Regions from separate parts of the Intrasporangium sp. DVR genome, predicted to be linked through region 1. Evidence: riboswitches for the same ligand, from Rfam matches in the RefSeq annotation. Region 1 holds a riboswitch; each other region holds the start of a gene.

Region 1 (3,264 bases):
GACGAGTCGCGCTGCCCGCACTCGTGACGTTCACGCCGAACGACGGGTCCGTGCACCGACGGCACGCGTGGAACTTCGCCGACACCATTCCCGAGGCCACCGTCGTGGAGCTGCCGGCGGCGAGCCATTTGTTCTGGATCGGCCCCGGCCGGCCCGTCGTCAGCGATGCGATCAGGCGGTTTCTGGCCACGAGCGACTGACCGGTCGTCAGCGCTGCTCCACGCCCGCTCCCCCGGTCACCAGGTCGGCGAAGGCCAGTGGCATCCGGGTGACCGCGTAGGTGGCGAAGTAGAGCTTGGCCACCGACCCGTCCGGGCTCCGGACGACCTCGAGGACCTCGCCACGCTCGCGGCCGGCGACGGCTCTGTAGCGGTCGCGACCCTCGGGGGCGAACCGGGTCTCCGACAACGGATCCTCCGTCAGTCGCGACCACAGCTGGCCGTCCCGGACGAAAAGGAAGATGGGTGAGCCCTCTGACCACCAGTGGCCCAACAGCTCCACCAGCTCCGGCCGGGGCTGTTCCGGGGCCCACGCCGGCTCGATCGAAGGCTCGGCATCAATGACGGCCTCCACGAGATCAGTTGCCAGGGCAAGCGGCTCGGCCCCGGCAGTGACGTTCGCGAAGACGATCGCGCCCACCCGCTCCCGCCGTAGAACTCGCAGGCCCGTGAGGAATCCCGGCATCGCGCCGCCGTGCCCGACGAACACCCGGTCGCCGCGGCGGCCCATCCCGAAGCCCAGGCCATAGGCACCGGTCCAGCCGTCGAGGTCGGTCATGATGACGGGTCGGCACATCTCGTCGATCGTCTCCGGGCGCACCACCCGGTCGTCCGGATCCGCCAGGTAGCCGGCGTACGCCGCCATGTCGACGACCGTGGACCACAGACCACCGAGCGGTGCCGTGGCGTTGAGGCTGAACAGCGGCTCCTCGCGAGCCGTCCCGGCGTACGGGTCGATCTGGTAGCCCCTGGCCCGGTCGTCAGCGGGCGCCAGGCCGGTGCGCGTCATCCCGAGGGGGTCGAGGACCCGCTCGCGCACGACGTGCTCCCACTCCTGGCCGGTCACGCGCTCCACCACCTGGCCGAGCAGGCCGTAGGCGAGGTTGGAGTAGTGGAACGCCTCGTGCGCCGGGAGGACCTGCTCCGCCTGGTCCACCCCGGCCAGGAACGCCTCCCGCTCAGGAGCGCTGAGCCCTTCCCAGATGTTGCCGACCGGCTCCCGTTGCAGGCCGGAGGCATGGGCCAGCATCTGACGCACCTCGACCTCGGAGTGCCGGGTGCCGGGCAGGAACTCCTCGAGGGAGTCCTCCAGGCGGAGCAGCCCTTCGTCCCGCAGCGACATGACGGCCAGGGCCGTGAAGGTCTTCGTCACCGACCCGATGAGGAACTGCGTCGAGTCGTCCGCCGCCACGGGCTCCTCGCCGCCGTCGCCGAGTCGCGCCACGCCGACGTGCCCTGACCACGCGAGCGTGCCGTCCCGGACGACCCCCGCGCTGACCACCGGGGTGCGCCAGCGCCGCTGGGCGCCGCTCACCCTGACGAGAAGGTCGCGCTGGACCTCGGACGACCATGGTGGCGGCTGACCCGTCACTCCGGCGCCCGGAGGCTCATCGGTCCGTAGACGACACCGTCTCCGTGGCGCAGCGTCACCGACTCGACCCCGGCCGCCAGCAGGTCCCGCCAGGACTCGCCGAGGTAGTTCTCCGCGTCGCTCTGGGTGGGGAACCCCTTGGTAGCGAGCGCGGGGCTCTCCATCGTCTCGCCGTGGGCATCGAAGTACAGCCAGGTCCAGTCCGAGCTCATGACGCCACCCTAGTTGGACCGGACGGCGTTCCCGGCAGGGTGGCCGGCGGCCCGGGGCCACGATCGAGTCGGTCGCAGTGCCCACTGTCACCAACCTCACCCCGCCCTCTGCACTCGTCGTTTGACGCGGATCACCTCCGTCTGTCACGGTTCGACTACCGATGGGCAATGGGGCAAGCCGGTGTGACTCCGGCGCTGACCCGCAACCGTGACCCCGTCGTCGACACGCTCGACGCCGGGACCAGCCGGAAAACCCGTGTCCGTCCGGCTCCTCATCAGTCTGTCGTGGAAAGCGGACCGGAGACACCAGGACTCAGGACCAACACCTCCGACCTCGGTGCCCCACCGCAGGGAGGTCAACGTGTCCTTTGCCCATCGCGCCCCGCTCCGGGTCGTTCTCGCCGCGCTGCTCACCGCAGCCATCAGCATCCTCACCATGGCGCCCGCCCAGGCGGCCGCCTACCGCTTCTGGGGCTTCTACCAGCTGGCCGACGGCCAGTGGGGGTTCGCCCAGAAGGGCCCTGACCAGATCGTTCCGCAGGACGGCTCGGTGGACGGTTGGCGGTTCGCCGTCGCCGACATGAACGACACCCGGTACCCGCGTGCCACCCTGACGTTCGACCAGCTCTGTGGCTCCACCACCGCCGAGGCCGGCAAGAAGCGGGTCGGCCTCGTCGTCGACTTCGGGCGTCCTGCCGATGCCGCGGACGGCGCGGCCCCCCCGGAGCCGAAGGCCCTCTGCGCCGTCGTCGACGCCGAGGCGACGAGCACCGAGGTCCTGGCGGCCGCCGGTGAGCTCCGCGTCGAGAAGGGTCTCGTCTGCGCCGTGGCCGGCTACCCCGCCACGGACTGCGGTGGAGAGGTCAAGGAGCTGAGCGCCGAGGCCAAGGCCGCCGACACGCCGGTCCAGATCGCCGCCCCGGCCGACTCGACCACCAGCGCAGCGCCCACTCCATCGGCGACAGCAGCCAGCGCCCCCGCAGAGGAGACGTCGAGCGGGTCGAGCACAGCGGCATACGTCATCGCCGCCCTGGCCCTGCTCGCCCTCCTCGTCTTCGTCATCCTGCGCTCGCGCTCCGGCCGCCGGGGCGCCTGAGGGCGCGTCACCATGAGCGCCCGTGAGCGGCTCCAGCACCCCGCAGCCTGGTGGCTGTGGGGTCTGGGGCTCGCCACGGCCGCGTCGCGAACGACGAACCCCGTCCTGCTCCTGCTCGTCATCGGCGTCTGCGTGGTCGTCGTCCTCGAGCGGCGCGACCCCTCGACCCCGAACCCGCTCATCGCGTTCCTCGTCATCGGGGCGGCGATCGTGATGTTCCGGGTCGTCATGACGGTCGTCCTGGGCAACGGCATCCGGGGCGAGACGGTGCTCCTGACCCTGCCTCGCATCCCCCTGCCGGAGTGGGCGGCGAGCGTCCGGATCGGTGGCCCGGTGTCCCTCGAGAGCCTCCTCTTCGCCGGCTAC
Region 2 (3,264 bases), on a different contig from region 1:
GGATCCGGCGCAACGCGGACCGGCTCGGCGTGCCGACCTTGGAGGTGGTCGTCGCCAGCGCCGGTGACGCCAGCGGGATCCTGCCGCCACCCGACGCCGTGTTCATCGGCGGCGGCGCGAGCGGCTCCCTCATCAGAGCGGCGTGGTCGGTCCTGCGACCCGGAGGGCGCATGGTCGTGCACGGAGTCACCGTCGAGACGGAGATGACCCTGCTCGCCGCCTACCGCCTGCACGGAGGTGTCGTGAGCCGCATCGCCGTCGAGGACCTCGAGCCGATCGGCTCCTTCACCGGCTGGAAGCCGTCCCGCACGATCACCCAGTGGGCCGCCACCAAGCCGCGCCCGCACCCGATTCCCGAAACCGAGCCGGAGACCACGTGACCGTCCACTTCATCGGTGCCGGACCGGGCGCCGCCGACCTGCTCACCCTGCGCGCCGTCCGGCTGCTGGCGGAGTCGCCGGTCTGCCTGTACGCCGGGACGTACATCGGCCCCGAGGTCCTCTCGCACTGCCCCGACGGGGCGACGCTCATCGACACCGCGCAGCTTCACCTCGACGACATCATCGGCCACTGCGTGGCGGCCCACGAGCGCGGGGAAGACGTGGCCCGGCTCTGTTCCGGCGATCCGTCCCTCTACTCGGCGGTCGCCGAGCAGACCCGTCGCCTCGACCACGCGGGCGTGCCGTGGGACGTGACGCCCGGGGTGCCGGCGTATGCAGCCGCGGCGGCGCTCATCGGCCGCGAGCTCACCGTGCCCGAGCTCGCCCAGACCGTCGTCCTGACCCGCGCCCAACGCGAGTCGACGAAGATGCCGGAGACCGAGTCGCTCGCCCACTTCGCGCGGTCCCGAGCGACGCTGGTCCTCCATCTGGCGATCCGGCGGAGCCGTGAGCTCGCAGCGTCACTCGTGGGCGACTACGGTCCCGACTGCCCCGTCGTCGTCGTCGCCAACGCCGAGCAGCCCGACCAGCAGATCCTGCGGGGCACTCTCGCAGACATCGGCGAGCAGGTGGAGAGAGCCGGGCTGCGGCAGGCCGCGGTCATCCTGGTCGGCTGGGCGCTCGCCCCCGGAGAGTTCGTCGAGTCGCACCTCTACGGCACACGGGTGCGACGACCCGTGGGGTGACCGGCTCCCGGGTGTCGTGCACCGTCGTGCCATACTCGCCGCACCCAACTGTGCCAGCGCACGGAACCCGGTGTGAGTCCGGGACGGTCGCGCCACTGTGACCGGTCGCCACGTGCGACCGGGAGTCAGATACGAGCCTGGCACGGCTGTTCCAGTGGACGCGTCATCCAGGAGTGAACTGTGCACATCGCTGAAGGCTTCCTGCCGCCCTTGCATGCGGCGGGGTGGACCCTCGCCGCAGCCCCCTTCGTCGTCCACGGCGGCCGCGCCGTCGTCAGGGAGCGTCGCGAACGTCCGGAGACGACGCTGCTCCTCGGTGCCGCAGGCGCCTTCACCTTCCTCCTCTCGGCGATCAAGCTGCCGTCGATCACCGGCTCGTCGAGCCACCCGACCGGCGTCGGCCTGGGCGCGATCCTCTTCCGCCCCCCGGTCATGGCGTTCCTGTCCACGGTCGTGCTCTTCTTCCAGGCCCTCCTGCTGGCCCACGGGGGCATCACGACCCTCGGTGCCAACGTCTTCTCCATGGGCGTGGCCGGCCCGTGGACGGCGTACGCCGTGTGGTGCGCCCTGCGCCGGGTCAACCGGGCCGTCGGGGTGTTCGCGGCCGTCGCGCTGGCCGACCTTGCCACGTATGCCGTCACGTCGGCGCAGCTCGCGCTCGCCTTCCCGGACCCGGGCACGGGATTCGCGGGCGCGCTGGTCAAGTTCCTCGGGGTGTTCGCCGTCACCCAGGTGCCGCTCGCGGTCGCCGAGGGTCTGCTCGCGGTGCTCGTGCTGCGACTCCTGGGGGAGGTGGCCCGGCCCGAGCTCGAGCGGCTCGGGGTCCTGCCCGGCACGGCGACGGTGGTCGCGGAGTCAGCCCGATGAGTCGTCGAGTGACCAACGTCCTGCTCGGACTCGCCGTCGTCAGCGTCATCGGCGTCGCCTTCGCCATCGGTGGCCTGCGGGAACCCGTGGGGGACGAGCCCTTCGGCGGGTCCGATGCCCAGGCGATGGCCCTCGTCGAGTCCGCCCACCCTGACTACGAGGCGTGGGTCGAGCCGTTCTTCAGGCCGGGGTCCAGCCAGATCGAGTCCGGCCTCTTCGCCCTTCAGGCAGGCATCGGCGGGATCGCCATCGGCTACGTCGTGGGACGCCTGCACGAGCGCCGTCGCGTGACCACGACAGGTCGGACCGAACCCGGACCGCGGACGGCGCAGACGTGAGGGGCGGCTTCCCACTCGACGACGCAGCGTGGAGCTCCCCGTGGCGGCACCGAGCAGTCGGGGACAAGCTCGTGCTCTCCGGAGGCCTGCTCGTCACCGGCCTCGTGCTCCCGGTCTGGCCCGCTGCGGTCCTCGTGGCCGGCGTCGCCCTCGTGGCACTGCTCGGCCCAGCTCGAGTTCCCGGGGCGGTTCTCGCGCGCACTGTGGCTGCGCCGTTCGTGTTCATCGGGATCGGCGCGATCTCCGTCCTGGTCAGCCTCCGGTGGCAGGGTGGGCTGTCGCTCGCGGTGACCGACGGGACCCGACAGTCGGCGCTCGCAGTGCTCGGACACGGGACCGCCGGCACGCTCGCCGTCCTCCTCGTCGCCGCGACGACGCCGATGGCCGACCTCCTCGGAGGACTTCGACGGCTCCGCGTGCCGGAGGCCTGCGTCGATGTCGCCGGGCTCGTCTACCGGCTGGTGCTCGTGCTGTTCTCGACCCTGGTGCAGATGAGCGAGGCCCAGGCCGCCCGACTGGGCTACCGCGACCGGCGCGCCACGCTGCGCAGCGCCGCAGCCTTGAGCGTCGGTCTGCTCATCCGGTCATGGGAGCGGGCCCGACGTCTCGAGGAGGGGCTTGCCGGACGGGGGTACACCGGCAGCCTTCCCTCGCTGGAGCCGCCGCGCCGCACCTCCCTGCCGTTCGTGCTGACCAGCCTGGCGGTGCTCGGAGCGCTCGTCACCACCTCGCTCCTGGTGGGGGGTGACCTGAGTTGGGCCACCTCAGCCTGAGGGCCAGGAGGATCAGCGTGTCGTACGACGGTCGGGCCGTGCTGCACCGCGCATCCCTGGACGTGGAGCCCGGGTCCCGGGTGGCCGTCCTCGGGGCCAACGGCTCCGGCAAGACGACTCTGCTTCGTGTCCTCTCCGGGGCGCTGCGCCCCGAGGAAGG
Region 3 (3,264 bases), on a different contig from region 1:
GTCATAGACGGCGAGGTAGTGATGGGTCGGCGGCAGGTCCGGGTCGTGGTAGATCGCGATCGGGTTGGCCCCGAATCCGCGTGGTGGCTGGACGATGATGACGACGTTGCCCGCACGGAGCGAGGCCGCCACGATCTCGCCCTTCACATCGGTGTGGCGGTCGACGAAGACCTCGCCCGGTGCCTCGCCCCAGTGCTCGGTCACGGCGCTGCGCAGCTCGGCAGGAAGCGTCTCGAAGAACTCGCGGTAGCGGGCCGCCGAGATCCGCACCGGCTGCCCGGAGAGCTGCTCCTGGGTCAGCCAGTCCTCGTCCTGGCCGCCGGCCTCGATCAGGGCGTGGATGAGGGCGTTGCCTGCGGTGGTGTCCGGGGACTCGCCCTCGACCGGGTCGAGCGGGCCGGTGCCCGGGATGTCGCCCGGTGATCCGAGGTCATAGCCCTGGTCGCGCATCGCCCGGAGCAGCCGGATGATCGAGACGGGCGTGTCGAGGCCGACGGCGTTGCCGATCCGCGAGTGCTTGGTCGGGTAGGCGGACAGGACGACCGCGATGCGGCGGTCCCTGGCCGGCACGTGCCGCAGCCGCCCGTGGTTGACCGCCAGCGTCGCGAGGCGCCGGCAGCGCTCCAGGTCGGGCACGTAGTGCGGCAGCCCGTCGGCATCGACCTCCTTGTGCGAGAAGACGCTTGCGATGATCCGACCGTCGAACTCCGGCACCGCGACCTGCGTCGCGACGTCGAGGGGACTCATCCCGTCGTCACTCGTCGCCCACTGCTCCCGGCTCCACGTCAACGTCAGGCCCTGGAGGATCGGCACGTCGAGCTCCGCGAGGGCCGCCACGTCCCAGGACTCGTCGTCGCCGCCGGCTCCGGCCGAGGCGGGGCGCGTTCCGCCCGCCGCGAGCACCGTGGTGACCAGCACGTCATAGCCGCGCAGGTGCTCGAGCAGGTCCGCCGGTGCATCACGGAGCGACGTGACGAAGACCGGCGTCCCGATGCCGCCTGCCTCCGCCACCGCGTCCGCGAGCGCCTCGACGTGGGCGACGTTCCCGGCGGCGTGGTGCGCCCGGTAGTAGAGGATCCCCACGCGCGGCCGGCCTTCACGCGCGAGCGAGCCCAGCGGCATACGGGACGATGCGGCACCCCACTGCGGCTGCTCGGCAGGCGGCTCGAAGACGTCACCCGTGAGCAGGATCGTGTCGGCGAGGAAGGCATGCAGGTGGCGCAGGTTGTCCGGCCCGCCCTGCGCGAGGTAGCGGTGCGCCTCCGCGACGATCCCCGGCACGACCGTCGACAGCTCCATCAGCGCGGCGTTCGGGGTCTGCTCGCCGCCGAGGACGACCATCGGCACGCCCGCGTCCCGCGCGGCCCTGAAGCCGTCGCACAGGTCCTGCGGCCCACCGAGGATGCGGGCCACGACGATGTCCGCGCTGCCGATGACGTCCGCCATCGAGGCATGTCCGGGACGGGAGGGGTTGGCCACGACGTAGTCGCCACCGCTCGCGCGGGCGCTGAGCAGGTCGGTGTCGGACGTGCTGAGCAGGGCGATGCGCGTCATGGGGCTCCTTCGCGAGGTGTCCACGCCCCGCGGTCGGTCGGATGTGATGCGCGGCCGGCAGTTCCTGACTCACGGCCCCCCCCGGGGGTGGCGCGCTCACAGTGGCGGGACCGTCCCGGGCTTGCACCGGGTTCCTGGTCGACGACGCAGGCGTCACCCTAGCGCCACGTTTCCGGGACACGCCTCCCACCCCAGCCCTACCGTCGTGTCATGGACGACCCGCGGATCCACCTGGTCGAGGAGAACCTGCTGTCCCAGTTCGAGATCCTGGCCGACAGCGGCCACGTGACCCGGCTGCCGGACGAGGACGTCGTGGCCTTCCGCCGCGACCTCCCCTTCCCGCTCTTCAACGCCATCAGCGGCGCGCGGTTCGCCCCGGGCACGGCTGGCGAGCGCACCCGGGAGCTCGTCGCCGGCTACCTCGAGCGGGGCAACGGGCTCCTCTGGTGGGCGACCCCGTCGACGATGCCTCCCGAGGCCGACGTCGCGCTCCGCTCGCTCGGGATCCACCCGTCACCGGAGCCGGGGATGCACCGGACCATGGCGGGCGAGGTCGACAGCGGCCGAACGCCTCCGGGCCTCGCCATCGTCGAGACCGAGGTCGACGAGGTCCTCGCGGACGTCCTCGCCGAGGGTTTCGGCTTCCCGGCGTTCGTCGTGGAGCCGATGCGCGCTGCCATGGCCAGCATCTCCAGCGGCGTGCTCTTCCACGTGCTCGCGACCCTCGACGGCAGGCCCGTCGGCGGGGGGAGCGGCTTCCTCAGTGGGCCGGACCGGCGCACGCTCGGGATCTACAACATCACGACCCTCGACAGCGCGCGCCGTCAGGGCATCGGCCGGGCGGTGACGGCAGAGCTGATGCGGCTCGGACGTGAGCGCGGCTGCACCGACGCGGTGCTGATGGCCTCGCAGCTCGGCCGGCCGACCTACGAACGCCTCGGTTTCGTCGAGGTCTGCCAGACGCCGCAGTACGTCTGGGCGCCATCGACGTGACCGTGGGGGCGCCCCCTACGATGGCGCCGACCGTCATCCGCTCGGCACGGCCGGGCCAGCCCGGGGAGACCCATGACCAGCCTGCCGCAGTCGTCCCGCACCGGGGCCGACGCGTGCCCAGGGGTCGCTCGCCCGTTCGGCGCGGCCGACGGGGCCATCGTGCGGGTCCGGACGGGCGCGCGGCCGGTGACCGTCAGCGCCCTCCGCGATCTGCTCGACATCGTTGCGGGACAGTCTGATCCGCAAATCCAGCTGACGTCCCGCGGGGCCCTGCAGCTGCGCGGCCTGCCCGACCCACTTCCCGCCGGGGTGCGCACGGCGATCGCCGCCACGGGACTGGTCCCTTCGGCGTCGCACGAGCTGGCGCGCAACATCGTCGCCTCGCCCCTCTCCGGCCTCGGCGAACCGGGGCTGGCGGACGTGCGCGGTCTGGTGGCTGCGCTCGATGCCGGGCTCTGCGACGACCCTGCCCTCGCCGGTCTGCCCGGCCGGTTCCTCCTCGCCGTCGACGACGGCCGCGGCGACGTCGTCGGGTCGGGTTTCGACATCGCGATCGTGGCCACCGGACCCGACTTTGCCGCCGTCCTGGCTGGTGGTCCGCATCGGGGCTGGGCCGTCCCCGTCGAGCAGGCCGTCGGGGTTGCTCTCGACCTGGCTCGCGAGTTCCTCGCCACCCGTGAGCGGCTGGGGTCGACCGCGTGGCACGTGCGCGAGCTC

The links. A riboswitch is a leader RNA that binds a small molecule or an ion and turns the genes downstream of it on or off. The one in region 1 is predicted to bind cobalamin.
Region 2: it holds a riboswitch for cobalamin, as region 1 does, so the genes downstream of both, ABWV20_RS03970 (energy-coupling factor ABC transporter permease) here and ABWV20_RS07870 (SCO2322 family protein) in region 1, are expected to answer to the same signal.
Region 3: it holds a riboswitch for cobalamin, as region 1 does, so the genes downstream of both, cobN (cobaltochelatase subunit CobN) here and ABWV20_RS07870 (SCO2322 family protein) in region 1, are expected to answer to the same signal.

What each region holds. Positions count from the first base shown of each region.
Region 1 covers NZ_BAABZW010000006.1:100,558-103,821, forward strand. The annotation lists gene ABWV20_RS07855 (alpha/beta fold hydrolase) at 1-200, shown strand, start outside; gene ABWV20_RS07860 (serine hydrolase domain-containing protein) at 208-1,533, opposite strand; gene ABWV20_RS07865 (hypothetical protein) at 1,587-1,802, opposite strand; cobalamin riboswitch at 1,933-2,066, shown strand; gene ABWV20_RS07870 (SCO2322 family protein) at 2,164-2,898, shown strand; gene ABWV20_RS07875 (energy-coupling factor transporter transmembrane component T) at 2,911-3,264, shown strand, end outside.
Region 2 covers NZ_BAABZW010000003.1:231,408-234,671, forward strand. The annotation lists gene cbiE (precorrin-6y C5,15-methyltransferase (decarboxylating) subunit CbiE) at 1-380, shown strand, start outside; gene cobM (precorrin-4 C(11)-methyltransferase) at 377-1,126, shown strand; cobalamin riboswitch at 1,146-1,281, shown strand; gene ABWV20_RS03970 (energy-coupling factor ABC transporter permease) at 1,307-1,993, shown strand; gene ABWV20_RS03975 (energy-coupling factor ABC transporter substrate-binding protein) at 1,990-2,331, shown strand; gene cbiQ (cobalt ECF transporter T component CbiQ) at 2,328-3,104, shown strand; gene ABWV20_RS03985 (energy-coupling factor ABC transporter ATP-binding protein) at 3,122-3,264, shown strand, end outside.
Region 3 covers NZ_BAABZW010000003.1:215,582-218,845, reverse strand. The annotation lists gene cobN (cobaltochelatase subunit CobN) at 1-1,554, opposite strand, end outside; cobalamin riboswitch at 1,596-1,727, opposite strand; gene ABWV20_RS03915 (GNAT family N-acetyltransferase) at 1,765-2,547, shown strand; gene ABWV20_RS03910 (4Fe-4S domain-containing protein) at 2,620-3,264, shown strand, end outside.